DNA from 4 places in the Paenibacillus sp. URB8-2 genome. Region 2 is predicted to be linked to each of the others. Evidence: riboswitches for the same ligand, from Rfam matches in the RefSeq annotation. Region 2 holds a riboswitch; each other region holds the start of a gene.
The links. A riboswitch is a leader RNA that binds a small molecule or an ion and turns the genes downstream of it on or off. The one in region 2 is predicted to bind cobalamin.
Positions count from the first base shown of each region.

Region 1: another riboswitch for cobalamin. It lies ahead of cobT (nicotinate-nucleotide--dimethylbenzimidazole phosphoribosyltransferase); the one in region 2 lies ahead of PUR_RS05060 (S-layer homology domain-containing protein).
Region 3: another riboswitch for cobalamin. It lies ahead of PUR_RS02200 (anaerobic ribonucleoside triphosphate reductase); the one in region 2 lies ahead of PUR_RS05060 (S-layer homology domain-containing protein).
Region 4: another riboswitch for cobalamin. It lies ahead of metE (5-methyltetrahydropteroyltriglutamate--homocysteine S-methyltransferase); the one in region 2 lies ahead of PUR_RS05060 (S-layer homology domain-containing protein).

Region 1 covers NZ_AP023239.1:2,201,912-2,206,110, reverse strand. The annotation lists gene cobJ (precorrin-3B C(17)-methyltransferase) at 1-1,007, opposite strand, end outside; gene cobT (nicotinate-nucleotide--dimethylbenzimidazole phosphoribosyltransferase) at 1,036-2,130, opposite strand; cobalamin riboswitch at 2,269-2,475, opposite strand; gene PUR_RS10050 (serine hydrolase domain-containing protein) at 2,689-3,870, opposite strand; gene PUR_RS10045 (Lrp/AsnC family transcriptional regulator) at 4,012-4,199, shown strand, end outside.
Region 2 covers NZ_AP023239.1:1,077,820-1,082,018, forward strand. The annotation lists gene PUR_RS05055 (GAP1-N2 domain-containing protein) at 1-2,032, shown strand, start outside; cobalamin riboswitch at 2,125-2,319, shown strand; gene PUR_RS05060 (S-layer homology domain-containing protein) at 2,486-4,199, shown strand, end outside.
Region 3 covers NZ_AP023239.1:462,873-467,071, reverse strand. The annotation lists gene PUR_RS02215 (APC family permease) at 1-1,100, shown strand, start outside; tRNA gene PUR_RS02210 (tRNA-Thr) at 1,203-1,274, opposite strand; gene PUR_RS02205 (MTH1187 family thiamine-binding protein) at 1,524-1,832, opposite strand; cobalamin riboswitch at 2,157-2,390, shown strand; gene PUR_RS02200 (anaerobic ribonucleoside triphosphate reductase) at 2,597-4,199, shown strand, end outside.
Region 4 covers NZ_AP023239.1:3,865,956-3,870,154, reverse strand. The annotation lists gene PUR_RS17915 (serine/threonine protein kinase) at 1-90, opposite strand, end outside; gene PUR_RS17910 (undecaprenyl-diphosphate phosphatase) at 307-1,170, shown strand; cobalamin riboswitch at 1,273-1,476, shown strand; gene metE (5-methyltetrahydropteroyltriglutamate--homocysteine S-methyltransferase) at 1,699-3,999, shown strand; gene PUR_RS17900 (DUF4349 domain-containing protein) at 4,139-4,199, shown strand, end outside.

The DNA.
Region 1 (4,199 bases), 1.1 Mb from region 2:
GATTTGGAACCAGCGTAGTCCCCGGAGACGATGCCTTTGGCCTCGAGAATCTGCAGCGCCTCCATCGCCGCTTCCAGCGGGCCGGACGATTTCGCGCTGCTGTAAGAGGCGGAAGCCGGGAAATCAAGTTGAACGGACTTAGCTTCCCCTCTCTCTCCAGCCTCTTCCTTCGCACTCAGTGACCACGGCTCCGCCGCCACTTGAAGACGCTCGCTAGGTCTTAGTCTCTGCTCTTCCGAGTCCAGTGTATATTTCCGCTGGTAGCCTCTCGGCGTAATCATTAAGCCGTCATAGACCACCGTCGACGAGTTGCCGATAATAACCGTGGTAAGCATCCCTATTTCATGCTCCAGCATGTCCGCCAAGGTGGTAAGGACAACCTGCTGCCGGTCCCGGTAAGCGCTCTTCACCAGACCTACCGGCGTGTCCGCGGAACGGTGCTCCAGCAAAATCCGCTGAGTCTCAGCGATCTGCCGGGTACGCCTTCCGCTTCTCGGATTATAAAGAGCGATCACAAAATCCGCTGCAGCCGCCGCTTCCACGCGTTTGGCAATGGTGTCCCAAGGGGTTAAATGATCACTTAGACTGATCGTACAGGCATCATGCATAATTGGCGCCCCAAGGAGCGCGGCACAGGAGTTGATCGAGGAGATTCCGGGAATAACCTCTACTTCCACTCCCTCCTCGGCATTCCATTTCTTTTCGATCAATACTTCATAGATTAGTCCGGCCATTCCGTATACACCGGCGTCGCCGCTGGAAATAACCGCAACTGTTCTTCCCATATACGCCTGCCGTACAGCCTCCTGAGCGCGGCTCACTTCTTCCGTCATGCTGGTTCTTACAATTTCCTGAGTGGTTAGAAGGCCCCGGATCAAATCCACATAGGTGTTGTAACCTATGATGACTTCGCTTTCCTCGATTGCCCTGCGGGCACGATCCGTAATATGTTCAAAAGCGCCCGGGCCAAACCCGATCACAAGCAGTTTGCCTCTCTTCTGTTCCATCGTGCAGCCTCCTCTATTTAAACCATGATCACTCTACCGCAAGGCCGAATTCATCTTCTTCAGGGGCCGGACTCGGGATACCGAGATCTTCAAATGTGGCCATCTTCGAAACCAGATGTACAGCCGATTCGATGACAGGAAGAGCCAGCGCGGCCCCTGTCCCTTCTCCAAGGCGCATGTCCAGATACAGCAAAGGCTTCAGCCCAAGCTCATCAAGAACGATACGGTGCGCCGGTTCAACGGACAAATGGGAAGCGAATAAATAATCCCGGCAGCGGGGTTCGATCCGGCAGGCAGCGAGCGCCGCAGCCCCTGTAATCACCCCGTCAATAACCACCGGAACTCTGCGGGCAGCCGCTCCCAATATCACACCTGCCAGCCCGGCGATTTCGAGTCCTCCTACTTTAGCGAGCACGTCGACAGCATCACCCGGATTAGGCCGGTTGACCTGTATCGCCCGTTCGATCACCTTTGTTTTGGCGGCTAACGCTTCGTCGCCGATACCGGTTCCCCTTCCGGTGATCCGTTCCGCCGGATGGTCAGTGAACACCGCCGTAATAGCGCTGCTTGGAGTCGTGTTGCCGATGCCCATTTCCCCTAAACCGATCACTTCGATTCCTTTATCAGCAAGCTCGTAAGCCATATCTATCCCGACATGCATCGCGGCAACCGCTTCTTCCTTGGTCATCGCCGGCCCTTTTGCCATATTGGCCGTTCCCGGGCGGACTTTCCGCTGAACTACACCTTCCGGCAGGTCTGTCAGCAAAGTCCCGACATCGATAACGTGAACCTCCGCCCCCGCTTGCTGTGCGAGCACATTAACAGCGGCGCTTTGGCGAATAAAATTCGCCATCATAAGCCCTGTAACTTCCTGTGGATAGGCGCTGACGCCTTCCTGAACGACACCGTGATCGCCGCACATCACGATAATCGCTTTATTGTCCACACGGGGCTGCACGCTGCCTGTTATACCGGCAAGCCTTACAGCAATCTCCTCCAGGCAGCCAAGACTCCCCAAAGGTTTGGTCAGGTTGTTGACGCGTTTTCTCATTTGATGCATCGATACAATATTCAGCCGTTCAATCCGATTGATCACTTGCAATAATTTTTCCAAGAAAATCACAATCCCTTCTACCATTCTAGAGACATATGTAACAAAATTTGAGAAACAAAAAAAGCACTCCCTACACAAAAAGAGCGTAGAAGTGCCGTTAATCGCCGTAATACAAGCGTGCTCCCCCTTCCTATCCTCGTAGGTCAGTCGTGCTGTTGAAAAAAGGCAGGTCTCCTGACTTGTGGATCAGACGCAAAAACCAAAATCATAATGACTCGGTTGCTTAAGCCTTCCCATTTGACACAGTGGCTTAAAGCTTGCTCTCCATTTACAGTGGCGGGACCGCGACGGACTTTCACCGTTCTTCCCTTTTAAGAAACGCCTTAGCGTTTCACCTTTTTCTCCATATGCTGTTGTAGACAAGATATGCTTACAGTACGCCTATTATAACTTGAGATTTAAAAAGAAGTCTATGAGTCTGCTCTCCAGTTTATCCGTGAATTCGATTATAGTACCATTGTCCACGATTTCTTCTTGTCCGGTATTCATCCGAATGATGCTGCCATGCGTCACAAGCAGTACATTTCTGTCCGCCGAGGGCTCCAGACAAACTAAAGTACGTTAGCGTTATTTAGACTTCCCAAGCCCTTCGTAAACCGCCTCGCAAAGGTCTATCGTAAACTGGCCCGACATGCCTTCCAGCGCGGTGTTGGTAAACGCGACGACGCTTATTTGTTTGACGGGATCAACAAACCAGGAATGACCATAAGTTCCGCCCATACGCCAAGTTCCCGGCGACTCGGAAGTTTGAGCGGCCGCCGGATCTTTCAGCACGGTAAAACCCAGCCCGAATCCACGCCCTGGCCAGTATGCCATAGGAAGATTGCCGATCTGATTGGTGGTCATTTCTTGAACCAGACTCTCCGGCAATAGAGGTGCTCCACCTTTTCGTAAGGTTTCCAACAGCCGCATAAAATCACCCGCACTGCCAACCATGCCGGCGCCACCTGACGGATACGCCGTATCATCAAGCGCCCGGCCGGGAGCAAGCCGGAAACCCGAAGTACCTTCTATAAATGGAATGTGGTCAAAATCAAGCAAACGGCGCGGCTCAGGAAGATCGTTCGCATAGGCCGCTGAAAGCCTTAGGGCATCGACCGCAATAAATCCGGTATCATTCATGCCAAGCGGTCCGGTCACAAGAGAACGTATCGCTTCGCCTAGCGGGGTATCGGCAGACCTGGCAATAACTGCACCCAGTACATCTGTTGCAATGGAATACTTCCACTGGGTACCTGGCACATAGAGGAGCGGTACGGAAGCAATACGGCGCAGATTTTCTTCCAATGAAATGCCGGCCTGATCCATACCGTCCGATACTCCGGCGTTCTCATATGAATCATGTTCCTTCTGAAAGAAACGGTAGGTCAATCCTGCCGTGTGAGTCAACAAATGCCGAATGGTCACGGCTGCAAATTCACCATTCTGCAAACGGGGGCGAAACTCGGGCAGCCATCTGTCCACGCGATCATCCAACCCCAGACGGCCTTGCGATACAAGCACCAGGGCAGCCGTGGAAACGATCGGTTTAGATACGGAAGCAAGCCGGAATAACGTATGATCTTGCATGAACCGGTTTTGTTCGCGGTCTGCATATCCGGCAGCGCGGTTATAACATTGCGTTCCGTTAAGCGTAACTTGGACAACAGCACCAACCAGCCTTTTTTCGGCAAGGGTACGATCAATGACTTCATCAATACGTGCCTGCAGCGCTTCTGTATCTCTCTTATTTAGATCGTATTTGCTCAATGTTATCCACCCTCTCTAACTTTCATGTATTAAATTAAATTGCTCATTTTACATATCGAAATCAATCCATTATGATGATTATACAAAGTAATAAAAGAAATTTTCTTTTAAATACCTTAATTTTTAAGGAGGACTTTCATAGTGGATCATGTGGACAAACAAATCCTCTTCCATCTTCAAAATCAGGCAAGAATTTCAATGACAGAGCTGGGTAAAAGCGTCGGTTTGTCCCAACCTGCTGTAACGGAACGGGTCAGACGAATGGAAGAGAAAGGAGTTATCGAGGAGTATCGTACCGTCATCTCTCCCGAAAAAATTGGAAAGCATGC
Region 2 (4,199 bases):
TGGCGGAGAAGGGGCGCTGGAATCGAAAATCCGGCTGAACGACCTGTTTCTGGAGCGCTTCGACCGCGAATTCGACGCCGTCCGTCAGAAAGCCATACCGGAGCCGGCTGTTCTGGAAAGCTTCCGGGATTATTTTTCGCTGAAGGGCCATAATTACCGGACGCGGATTGTCGATTACTTTATCAACGGAATGCTGAACGCGCAGAATGCGGGCCGGGGGGACTCTCTGGAGGAGGCGTTCGGAGTGGTCGAGAGCGGCGGGGAGCTGGCTGCCGCCTTTTTCCGCAAGCTGCTGACGACCCCGGTCTTTGGACGCCTTCTGTTCCAGCCTTATGTGGAATCCCGGCTGGCATCCGCCGCGAACGCTGCGGACCTGCTGGAATTCGTGGCGGACTGGGATCGTTTTATGCCCGAAGCGCTCCGTCAACCGGCCGTCCATGACGCGCTGCTGGATTATTTGCCGGAGAAGCTGGAGCGCGAGCGTGATCCGGTGGGTGCTGTGGCTGCGATCCATGATTGCATTGAGCAAGCGGAGAAAGACCGCCGGCGAAGAGCCGGCATTCGCCCCGAAGCGCTGGCGCTCCAGAAGGAGCTGGCAGCAGCGGCGGACCGGTATTTGCTGGAGCGTCTTTCGCTTGACGATATTACGCAGGAGCAGCTGCTGGAGCTGTCGTTCGTTCGGTATTCCCTTGAAATGGGCGCATGGGACCCGCCGCTCGACCTGCACAGCAGACGGAAGGCGAATGTGCTGCGCACGGCGTACCGCTGGTTCGGCGAAGAGGACCCGGACGAGCATATATTCGACGGCCTGTCCCCGCAGGAAATGGACGATGTGCAGCTGTTGGGTCGGCGCTGGCTCAAGGAGAACCGGGGAACGGAGCCGTTTGCCCGCCTGCCGCTTGCCTTCTACCACAGCCGTGCCCGCGAGGGAGGGCCGCTGGAGTACGACGCGCTGCTGGAGCATCTCCGCCAGAAGGCGGATGGCGATAAGGAAGCGGTGTACCGCTTTCTGGCCTGGTCGCAGGACAATCCGCTGTTCGCCATTTCCTCCAAGAAGCTCCAGCCGGGCTACCGGCGGGCGATTTTGAAATATTTTGCGGGCCATGACCGTGAAGCGTTCAAGAGCCGCGATTTCCGTAAAAATCATATGGCCAAGGCCGGACCCGCGCTGCAAAGCGTATATGGCGCGGCCCGGTCGCAGCTGGCCTCGCCGCTGGCGCAGTGGGTACGCCGCCGCCGGTTTCAGCTGATGATCTTCGGCGCGGCCCTCATCGTTCTGCTGATCGCGGGAGTCCTTGCCACCCGTCTGCTGAAGGGAGGAGGAGACGAAGCGGTTCCGGCAGCCTCGCCGCAGCCTTCGCCTTCGCAGTCTGCGTCAGGCGTGAGTTATCTCGAAGCTGCGGCGTATCTTGTACATGGCGACGGTAAGGGCGGAAGCTCGCTGCTGTTCGCCTTCGCCTCCCAAGCCGCCTGCCAGGAGTTTAACCCGGCAGAGATTGAGGTGGATTCCGGGACCGGACAGGCTGAAGTATATAAAGTGGACGGCCTGACCCATAACTGCGAACTTCAGGTATCCGCTAGCCCTTCGGATTCCGGAGTCGAGGCGGGTGCCGGAGAAGCAGCCGATTCGGGAACGGTGGACGGAAGCGCCGGAACGGCCGGGAACGTAAGCGGCGGCATAGGCAATGCGGAAGCGGCGTCCGCCGATGAGAGCGAAGCCGCCGCGGAATCTTTGGCGGCTTCGGCCGTTCCGCCAGCCTCTCCCGGCGGGGACGTTCCCGCCGGTGCGCCTTCGCCGTCAGGAGAGCCGGATGCAGCGTCAATCGCTCCGGGTTCCCCGGCTCCGGCCTCACCCGGCGCAGGAACTTCCGGCCTTGCGCCTTACCAGGTGAAGGTGACGCTCGTTTCCTCTCCGGAGCTGACCGCCGGAAGCGCGGTCAAAGCCGAAGACTACACGCTGGTACTGATGGAAGATCCGCAGGCGGCCCCGTCCCCGGCTCCTTCCGCAAGCGCGAGTCCTCCGGCGGAATAACGTGTGATTTTCCCGTTTTAATTAATGGCCGAATGGCCTGCCATGTATGGACAACCTCTGCGATAACCGATATGATAAAGATTGTCAAAATTTAATATAGTCTTAAAAAAGGTGCGGGCCGATTACAAGCCTGCTTAAAAGGGAAGCCGGTTGGAATCCGGCGCGGTCCCGCCACTGTATATGCGGAGTAACCCTCTGAAATCATGCCACTGTTCACGTAAAGCGGGAAGGCGAGAGGGAAGCGATGAGGCATAAGCCAGGAGACCTGCCTTTTTTAGTCAAAGTTCGGTGTCCTTCGGGGGGTGAGGGCATCTGACATTTGCGTGCGGCTGATGCTGGGAATGGCTTACAGCATGGATTCCGGCTCATTTTTCCGAAAGACCGTCCCTCCGGGGGCGGTCTTTTCTTATTCGGAAGACTCCCACATTATTCAGGAGAGAAAGAGGTTGAAGAATGAAGAACAGGATTTCTTCCAGAATGTTTGCGCTGGGAATGGCATTATTGATGATTTTTTCATTATTGGGCGCGCCGTTTGCTCCGGCGGGGCAAGCGCTTGCCGAGGCTGCGGATTCGCAGACAACGGGTGCTGCCGATGCCGGGTACGCTGCGGATGCAGCTGCGGCTACCCCGTCTTCCCAGTCGATCGGTGTAACCGATGCCGTTTATTCCGCGGCCGAGTATATTATAAAGCAAGGCGTAGCCTCGGAATGGCAGGCAATCGGCTTGGCCCAAGCCGGGTACAAAGTGCCGAATTCCTACTCTGCCGCGCTTAACCAAACGGTAGAGAAGGCGAAAGGGATCTTTTCGGCCGTTACGGAATATGCAAGGTACGCTTTAGCGGCTAAAGCGATCGGAGAAGACCCGACCAATATTAAAGGATATAATCTGATTGAATCTATCTACAACAGCGGCGGAATTACCGGGCAAAGCCTGAACAACGCCGTCTACGGATTGATCGCGCTGGATTCCGGCAGCTATACGGTGCCGTCCGATGCGAAATGGACCCGTGACAAGCTGGTTCAGCACATTCTTTCCAGACAAAATGGCGACGGGGGATTTGCCCTCAATAGCGGAGGCTCCAGTGAGCCCGACCTTACGGCAATGGCTTTGGCCGCTCTGTCTCCTTACAAGGGCGATCCGGCTGTCGCCACCGCCGGGCAAAAAGCGGTACTATGGCTGTCCGCTCAGCAGAATACGACCCACGGAGGCTATGGAGAGAGCAGCGAAAGCGTCTCGCAGGCCATTATCGGCCTGACCGCATACGGCGTCGATCCGGCCGGTTCCGATTTCACCAAGAGCGGCAGCAATCTGATCAGCCGTCTGATGAGCTTCCGTACGGCAGACGGAGGCTTTGCCCACCTGCTGTCCGGCGGCAACGACGCTTTTGCCACGGAACAGGCGCTGCAGGCGCTTGCCGCATACAGCCTGTTCACGGGCGGCGGCGACAGTAATCTGTATGATTTTATTGCGAATCCGCCGGCCGTGCACCCGCTTGTCCAAGTGTCCGTAGCCATCGAAGGACCGACGGCTTCTTTGGGCGAGGGCAATGTGTACGGCAGCAGCGCTTTGGACGCGTTGAACAAGCTGGCGGAGACCAAGGGAATCTCGGTTGTCAATCCGAGCGGCAGTTACGTAACGGATATTGGCGGCATTCCGGCGGGGCTTTTTGGCAGCTTGTCCGGGTGGTCGTATGCGGTCAAGAGAGACGGCGAATGGGTTGCCATCGATGTCGGCATGAAAGATTTCGTCCTTAAGGATGGCGACAAGCTCGACATTTATTATGGGAACTATGGCGTCACTCAACTGATTGATTCCGTATCCTTCTCACCGCAGCAACCGAAGCAAGGAAAGGCGTTTGAGGTCAGCGTTATTCAAAAAACGTGGGTGTGGGACAACGAGACTTTCGCCTCGCATCCTGTAACCTCTCCGGCGGCAGGCGTCTCCGTCTCCATCGGCGGCAAAACGGCTGCTACGAACGACCAGGGTGTCGCGTCCTTTGGAACCGATCTGACGCCGGGAACACAGGCGCTTCAAATTACCGGCTACCAGGACGATGCCGCGCCGACTGTCGTGCGTTATACCGGGTCTGTTACGGTTCTGCCGAAGGAAGTGCCGGTGTCGTTGTCGGTAGAAGGGCCGCAGGGAACCATTATGGAAGGCTCCATAA
Region 3 (4,199 bases), 610 kb from region 2:
ATCCCGCTCCGAGCAACGCCGCCAAAACGCTGGCCGCAATGGGGCTGCTGCTGGCTTTGCTGTTTTCGGGAATTGTTGTTTTGGCTTATTATTACGGGCTCAGTCCAAATGAAGAAGTTACGGTAGTCTCCCAAATCGCCGAGTTGACGTTCGGACGGAGCTTTATGTACTTTTTTATCCAGGTGACAACCGCGCTCATCTTGATTCTGGCCGCCAATACCGGATACTCGGCATTTCCGCTGCTTGCGGTCAATCTCGCTAAAGACAAGTTCATTCCAAGAATGTTCACGGTTCGGGGAGACCGGCTCGGGTACTCCAACGGAATCATTATTCTGGGGATTTTGTCCATCCTGCTGATCCTTGTATTTGAAGGACAGACCGAACAGCTCATTCCCCTGTATGCCGTCGGCGTATTTATCCCGTTTACTCTTTCCCAGTCGGGGATGATCGTCAAGTGGCTGCGGGAAAAGCCGGCCGGATGGCTGACGAAGCTCCTCATTAACGCAACCGGCGCCGCAATCAGCTTCGTCGTTACCCTGATGTTCTTACTTACCAAATTTACCCAGGTATGGACAGTACTTGTGTTTCTGCCGCTGATCGTCTACCTCTTCTACAGGATTCGGAAGCATTATGAAGCCGCAGCGGACCAGCTGAGGCTCACTACCTGCGAGCCGTCCGTGCCGATCGAAGGAAATGTCATCATTCTGCCTGTGGCCGGCATTACGCATGTCGTGGAGAAATCGCTGAACTATGCCAAAACACTTTCGGCGCACCAGATCATTGCCGTCAATGTTCCTTTTGAGCGGGAGGAAGAAGCCGAATTTGAAGAAAAATGGGCCAAGTGGCAGCCCGATATCCGATTGGTAACCCTGTACTCGCCCTACCGGAGCATCATTCAACCGCTGATTAAATTTATCGACACCGTTCAGAATAAGGCAAGCGAGTCGAATTACCAGGTTACGGTGATCATCCCGCAGTTCATTCCGAAAAAGGGCTGGCACAACATCCTCCACAATCAATCCGGTCTGCTCATTCGCACCCACCTGTTGTACCGGAGAAATGTGGTCGTAACGACGGTGCCGTATCATTTAAAGAAGTAAGCTTAAAGAACAGACTCAATGCGAAAAAGAGTATCCTTTTACAACAAAAAATAACGCGGTCCCCGTACACCCGAGAACCGCGTCAAATCAAGCTTTTTAGGATGCTGGTGAAGGGAATTGAACCCCCGGCCTACGCATTACGAGTGCGTTGCTCTACCCCTGAGCTACACCAGCATATACTTAATTTTCCGTCACAACAGAAACTATTATACCTCGTTTGGTGAAAAAAGCAACTCTTTTTTAGACCGGTTTGTTGCAAGAAATTGTCGCCATTGCTTTGGGAGGATACCCCTAACAAACCGGGCGGGAAAGCGGTTCGCCGCTGCACACTCCGTTCGGCTCAAACCGTATGTTGCTGTCCCTGCCGCCCAATCTGCCTCTGCCCAGAGCGGCAATCATGCCGCCCCGGCAGTCCGTCTGCTCCTACTCTTCGTGCAGCTTGCGCTCCACCGACTCCAGCTTCTGCTTACTGCTGGCCTCTTTGTCGCGCCGGTCGTCGATTTTGAGCGCAGTGGACACGCGCTGGGCGCCGGCCGCGAACGGCGTTTCGTGCAGGACTTCGACCGCAGCCAGAATGCGCGGCAGCGGGCCTTCAATAATAGTGCCCATGGATGTAAGCTCAAAGGTTATGCCCTCCACGCTCTCCAGCGCGCGCTGCATCCCGGCGACATAACTGCTGAGACTGGTGCTGCCGGTTCCGATCGGAATTACGGTGATTTCGGCGATAGTCATTTGAATAACCTCCCTCTCCATGCTGCATTGCGGAAACATCCCTATACAGCTTTCCTATATTGTAGCAACTGGAGAGCCGGGCTACAAATCGTCCTCTCATTCGTTCATAGCCGGAGGGCCTATCAGGTTTTGTTTGTGGCACCTCACAGCAAATCCGGATTCAAACGATGCCATATCCCCTCTCGTTTGTGACTCTTGAAGGGTCAGTTTGTGGATGAATTTGTGGATTACCTGTGGACGGTTTGTGGATGTTCTGTGGATATCAAAAACTCAAAAAATATGTTTACAGATACAACATATTGGGTTATCTTAAATAAACGACAACAAAATATAGTGGAATCAGGTGCTTGACTCTCTAACGAGAAGTCATAGCTTAATAGGGAAGCGCGGTGCGAATCCGCTGCGGTCCCGCCACTGTAACCGGATGCCCCGCCTCAGGCGAGGACGCGGGCGGCATCTTCCGGCACAAGGCCACTGAGAGCGCAAGGAATCCGCTCCCGGGAAGGCGCCGGAAGAACAGACGGAAGCCAGGAGACCTGCCTGTTTCCAGCGACACCATTCATAAGAGTGCCTGCGAGGAACAGGAGGGGTGTCCGCTATGTAGTTTTTTATATTGACCGGGCTTGGTTATACGGGCCTGGCGAGCATAGTGGCATTTCCTGCGTTCTTGGGCAGGAAATGCCTTTTTGGAATGCAAGTTTTTTTTGAACACAAGGATAATCAGAGTTTTAGGACAGGGACGTTATGGAGAGGAGAGCTGCACAATGACGCTGCTGGAGAAACGGCAAACAAGCGGCCAAAGCGCAAACGAAGTTCTGTTGGAGGAAGTTATCGGTCTGGGGCGCGATATTATCGACAGCCGGGACATGGATCTGCTGAGGGAGAATGCCAATCTGAACGGGGAAAGCTTCTCCGGCAAGATGAGCAAATTCGGCAGCGAGTATTCCAAATGGTATGCCCGCAGCTTCACGATGCCGCCCCAGCTTATGCAGGCGATCAAGGAAAACGTCGTATACGTGCATGATCTGGACCAATACGCCATCGGAACGACGAACTGCATTTTCATCCCGTTTGACAAACTGCTCCGGCAGGGCTTCAACACCGGCAACGGTAGTGTGCGGCCTCCGAACTCCATTATGACGGCCATGGCGCTTACGGCGATTATTTTTCAATCCCAACAAAACGCCCAATACGGCGGCGTATCGGGAAGTAAGCTCGATCATGATCTCGCCCCTTATGTGGCCAAGTCTTTCGCCAAGCTGTTCCGCAAGGGCCTGGATTATTTTGAAGAAGGACAAGCCGGCGAGGACCTCGGGGAAATCACAATGAGCCGGACCGATCTGAAGGAACGTTATCCGAAGGCCTTCCGCTACGCGCTGAAGGAGACGCAGAGCGAAACGCTTCAAGCATCCGAGAGTCTGATACATAACCTGAACACGATGTCCTCCAGAGCGGGGGGACAAATTCCTTTTACCAGCATCAATTACGGCACCTGCACCTCGCCCGAGGGACAGCTTGTAATCGACTCCCTGCTGACGGCTACGATGAATGGTCTGGGCAGCGGGGAAACGCCGGTGTTCCCAATTCAGATCTTTAAATGTAAAAAAGGCGTGAACCAGCAGCCGGGCGAACCCAACTACGCGCTGTTCCTGAAGGCAGCGGAATGCTCGGCGCGGCGGCTGTACCCGAATTTTGCGAATCTGGACGCCCCGCTGAATCTGATGTATTACGATCCGGCAAACCCGGATACCGAATTCGCGACGATGGGCTGCCGCACCCGGGTGCTCGGCGACCGCTTCGGACGCAATTACTGCTCCGGCAAAGGCAATCTGTCTTTCAATACATTGAACCTTGTCCGGCTTGGCATCCAATACGGAACCGCAACGGGTCTGCGGCAAGCGGCGGATGAGGAAGGCTTTTACGATGATCTGGATCATTATATGGAAATCGCCCTGGAGGGTCTTCTCCACCGCTTCCGCATCCAGGCGGCGCAAAAGGCCAAAGCGTCTGACTTCATGATGCGCGAAGGGGTATGGGAAGGCGGGGAACTGCTAGAGCCCGAGGACCAGGTGAGCGAACTGCTGAAGCACGGCAGCCTGTCGCTCGGCTTCATCGGCATGGCCGAATGCATGAAGGCGATGTACGGCAAGCATCACGCCGAGGATGCCGAGGTGTATGACAAGGCGCTCGCCATCGTGCGGCATATGCGCGAATTCTGCGACCGCAAGAGCGACGAGCTGGACCTGAACATTACCCTGTTCGCCACTCCGGCGGAAGGACTGTCCGGTAAGTTCACCAAGATCGACCGCAAGGAATTCGGCGCAATCGAAGGCGTTACCGACCGCGAGTATTATACGAACTCGTTCC
Region 4 (4,199 bases), 2.8 Mb from region 2:
CAGCACCTTGTACCGCTTTCCGATCAGCTCTCCCTCCTCCCGGGGATAATCCCTCCAGGCGGATAGAAATGCGCGCAGGCTTGCAAACAATGAACATCCTCCCCACGTTGTTCCGCCGTAATGTGATCTTTCTGTTCATTATTGCACATTTCCTCGGGTGTAGTGCAAGTTCGGAAGGATGAGGCGAAATGCTTGCGTTAGGTATTCTTACCTGGAAATATGGCTTGTAAGTTTCAGAAATTGCCGGCGATGTTTAAGCTACTAATAATGAAACTTTAAATCATCATTCTTTAAGGAGGCGAAAGCTTGGATCTGCTCGCAATTATCAAAGCCGTTATTTTGGGTCTGGTGGAAGGCCTGACCGAATTTGCTCCGGTGTCCTCAACGGGTCACATGATTATTGTCGACGACATGTGGTTGAAATCTCAGGAACTTCTCGGAAAATACACGGCCAATACGTTTAAGGTCGTAATACAGCTCGGCTCAATCCTTGCGGTCGTCGTCATCTTTAGAAATCGTTTCATCGATCTGCTTGGACTGAAACGCTTCAGCCGGGGATCGCTTGAGCCGGTCCCGGACGGCCAACCGCCGCAGATACATACGCCAGGCCGTCTGAGGCTTGGGCAGGTCCTGGTTGGTCTGATCCCGGCGGGTGTTCTGGGAATGCTGTTCGAGGATTACATTGACGAGTACCTCTTCTCGACGTCGACCGTGCTGATCGGGCTTGTGATCGGCGCCATATTTATGATCTGCGCGGATTTGTTCGCTCCGAAGCGTGTCAAGGCGCAGAGCGTTGACCAGATTACATACGGGCAGGCGCTTGGGGTCGGTCTGATCCAGTGTTTCTCACTGTGGCCCGGCTTCTCGCGTTCCGGCTCGACGATTTCGGGAGGCGTCCTTCTGGGCATGAGCCATCGCGCCGCCGCCGACTTCACCTTTATCATGGCGGTGCCCATTATGGCAGGCGCGAGCTTTATCTCATTGCTCAAGAACTGGCAGTACTTTACGATGGACGCGCTGCCGTTCTTTATCGCCGGATTTATCAGCGCCTTCGTGTTCGCGCTGCTGTCGATGCGGTTCTTCCTGAAGCTGATCAACCGCATCAAGCTGCTGCCGTTCGCCATCTACCGCATCGTGCTGGCCGCCTTCGTCTATATTATTTTCTTTTAACCGGTTATCAGGTATTGCTATAGCTGGAGCTTCCATCTTCTATTGCGGACCGCGGGGTCTTGCCGTAACATTAATGGTGTACTCAACATTCAAGTAACAGACCATTAAATAACGGAAACGGGTGCTTGCCGGACAAGAGAATTCCGGAGGCTTAAAAGGGAAGCTCGGTGCAAAGCCGACGCGGTCCCGCCACTGTAACGGACGAGTCTTCAGCCAGATTATGCCACTGTCAGCCTGGGCTGACGGGAAGGCTGCTGATGACGATGACGCCGCAGCCAGGAGACCTGCCTGTTTCGACGCACTGCTGTACCTACGGGAGATGGGAAGGTGTCAGATCGCAAACGTAATTTTAACGTAGGCGTCTTTCCCCTTGCGCTTTTGGGGGAAGGACGCCTTTTTGTTGGAAAGTTACGTGAAATGGACAGCGACTCTTCCGAGACGGACAAAAGGTTCACTTCCTTAAACAACGGAATATGATGTTTTTTTGGGAGCCTAAGGTAGGACCAGACGAATAGGAGGAACGGAGAAATGACAATTAACACAAGAACAAGCAATCTTGGATACCCGAGAATCGGTGCGAACCGGGAATGGAAAAAAGCATTGGAAGCTTACTGGGCGGGCCGGATCGGCGAAGAACAGCTGCGGGCGGAAATGGAACGTTATCAGCTGGGTAATTTGCGTAAGCAGCAGGAGGCGGGCATCGACCTGATTCCTGTGGGGGATTTCACGTATTACGATCATATGCTGGATACGGCGGTCATGTTCGGCATTGTGCCTCAGCGGTACCGGTACGAGGGAGGACCTGCCGGACTGGATCTGTATTTTGCCATGGCCCGCGGGAACTCCCGGGCGGCGGCGTGCGAAATGACGAAATGGTTCAATACGAATTACCATTACATCGTGCCGGAGATCGGCGATATCAAGCCTGTTCTAACGGAGAACAAACCGCTTGCCGCATACCGGTTCGCCAAATCGCAAGCGGGCATCGACGGAAAGCCCGTGGTTATCGGACTCTATACGTTTCTGAAACTGTCCAAGGGCTTTGCCCTTTCGGAAATCCGCAGTGTGGCGGAGCGGTTCCTGCCGGTTTATGTACAGCTACTGCAGGAGCTGGAACGGGAGGGAGCGGCATGGGTTCAAATTGACGAGCCGGCTGTAGTAACCGGACTTGGGAAAGAGGATATTGAACTTCTAGGCTACATCTTCGACGCGCTTCATTCCGCTGTTCCCGGTCTTTCCATTATGCTTCAGACGTATTTCGAGTCCGCCGAACCGCTTGAAGCTCTATTGAAGCTGCCGGTGCAGGGAGTCGGCCTCGATTTTGTACACGACGGCGGAGCCAACCTGGAAGCGATCGAGCGCCTGGGCTGGCCGGAGGATAAGACGCTCGGAGCGGGGGTGATCGACGGGCGCGGCATTTGGCGCTGCGACCCGGAGGATAAGCTGGCGCTGGCTGAAAGGCTGGAGCGGCTCGTACCGGAAGACAAGCTGATTCTGCAGCCGTCCAGCAGCCTGCTGCATGTGCCCGTGACGGTGCGGAGCGAGGAACGGCTGAAGCCGGAGGTGCGGAACGCGCTGGCCTTCGCCGATGAGAAGCTGGCGGAGCTTACGCTGCTGAAACGGGCGCTGCTTGAAGGCAGGGAAGCTGCCGGTACGCAGTGGACCGGGGCGAAGGCGGCGCTGGATGCCTTCCGCAAGCTGCCGGAGCGCAGCCGCGCGGACGTGGCGGGGCTTGAACGCGGCCTGGCCGAACTGCCGGATCACCGCAGCCCGGGCTACACCGAGCGCGCGAAGCGCCAGCAGGACAAGTGGCGCCTGCCGCTGCTGCCGACAACGACGATCGGCAGCTTTCCGCAGACACCGGAGGTCCGCCAGGCGCGGTTGAAATGGCGCAAAGGCGAGCTGAGCCAGGAACGCTATGATGAATTTATCCGCCTGCAAATCGCGGACGCCATCGCACTTCAGGAGAAGATCGGTCTGGACGTTCTGGTGCATGGTGAATTCGAACGTACGGATATGGTGGAGTTCTTCGGGGAGAAGCTGGACGGATTCCTGTTCACACAGAACGGTTGGGTGCAGTCCTATGGTTCCCGCTGCGTCAAGCCTCCGGTGATTTACGCCGATGTTGCTTTCACCGAACCGATGACCGTCAAGGAAAGCGTCTATGCGCAATCTTTGACGAAGCTGCCGGTAAAGGGCATGCTCACCGGACCGGTCACGATTCTGAACTGGTCGTTCGTGCGCGACGATCTGAGCAGAGAGAGGGTCGCCTACCAGATTGCGCTCGCTCTCCGGCAGGAGGTGCTGGCTCTGGAAAGCGCCGGTGTGGAAATGATTCAGGTGGACGAGCCGGCGGCGCGCGAAGGACTCCCCCTTAAGGAGAAGGACCGGACGCATTATCTGGACTGGGCTGTAAGAGCTTTCCGTATTTCCACAAGCCTCGTTCGTGATACGACGCAAATTCATACACATATGTGCTACTGCGAATTTAGCGATATGATCGATGCCATTTCCGATATGGATGCGGATGTTATTTCCATCGAGACTTCCCGCAGCCACGGCGAGCTGATTGCAAGCTTCGAGGAGATGAGATACGACAAAGGCCTCGGGCTGGGAGTGTATGACATCCATAGTCCGCGCGTTCCGTCAGTGGAGGAAATGGAGACCGGCATTAACCGGGCGCTGCGGGCTCTGCATCCGGAGCAGTTCTGGATCAATCCGGACTGCGGACTAAAGACGCGAGGCTGGAGCGAAACGGAGGCTTCGCTGCGAAATATGGTGGCGGCCGCGGAAGACGCCAGAAAGAAGGCGCGGGCGATTCAGCCGTAACTTGCGCGTGAGGAGCGGCATAGTGATACACCGGGAGTCCGATCCCGGTGTATTGTTTTTTCAACCTGCAACCTTCCAGAGGCTGGAATCGTCTAGAAATTAAATGTAAGGACGAACAGACATATTTGGGGGGATGGTCATGATAAAACGGGGGTTGTATTCCATTGTAACGCTGCTGGTGTTGTCTGTTGTGCTGGCTG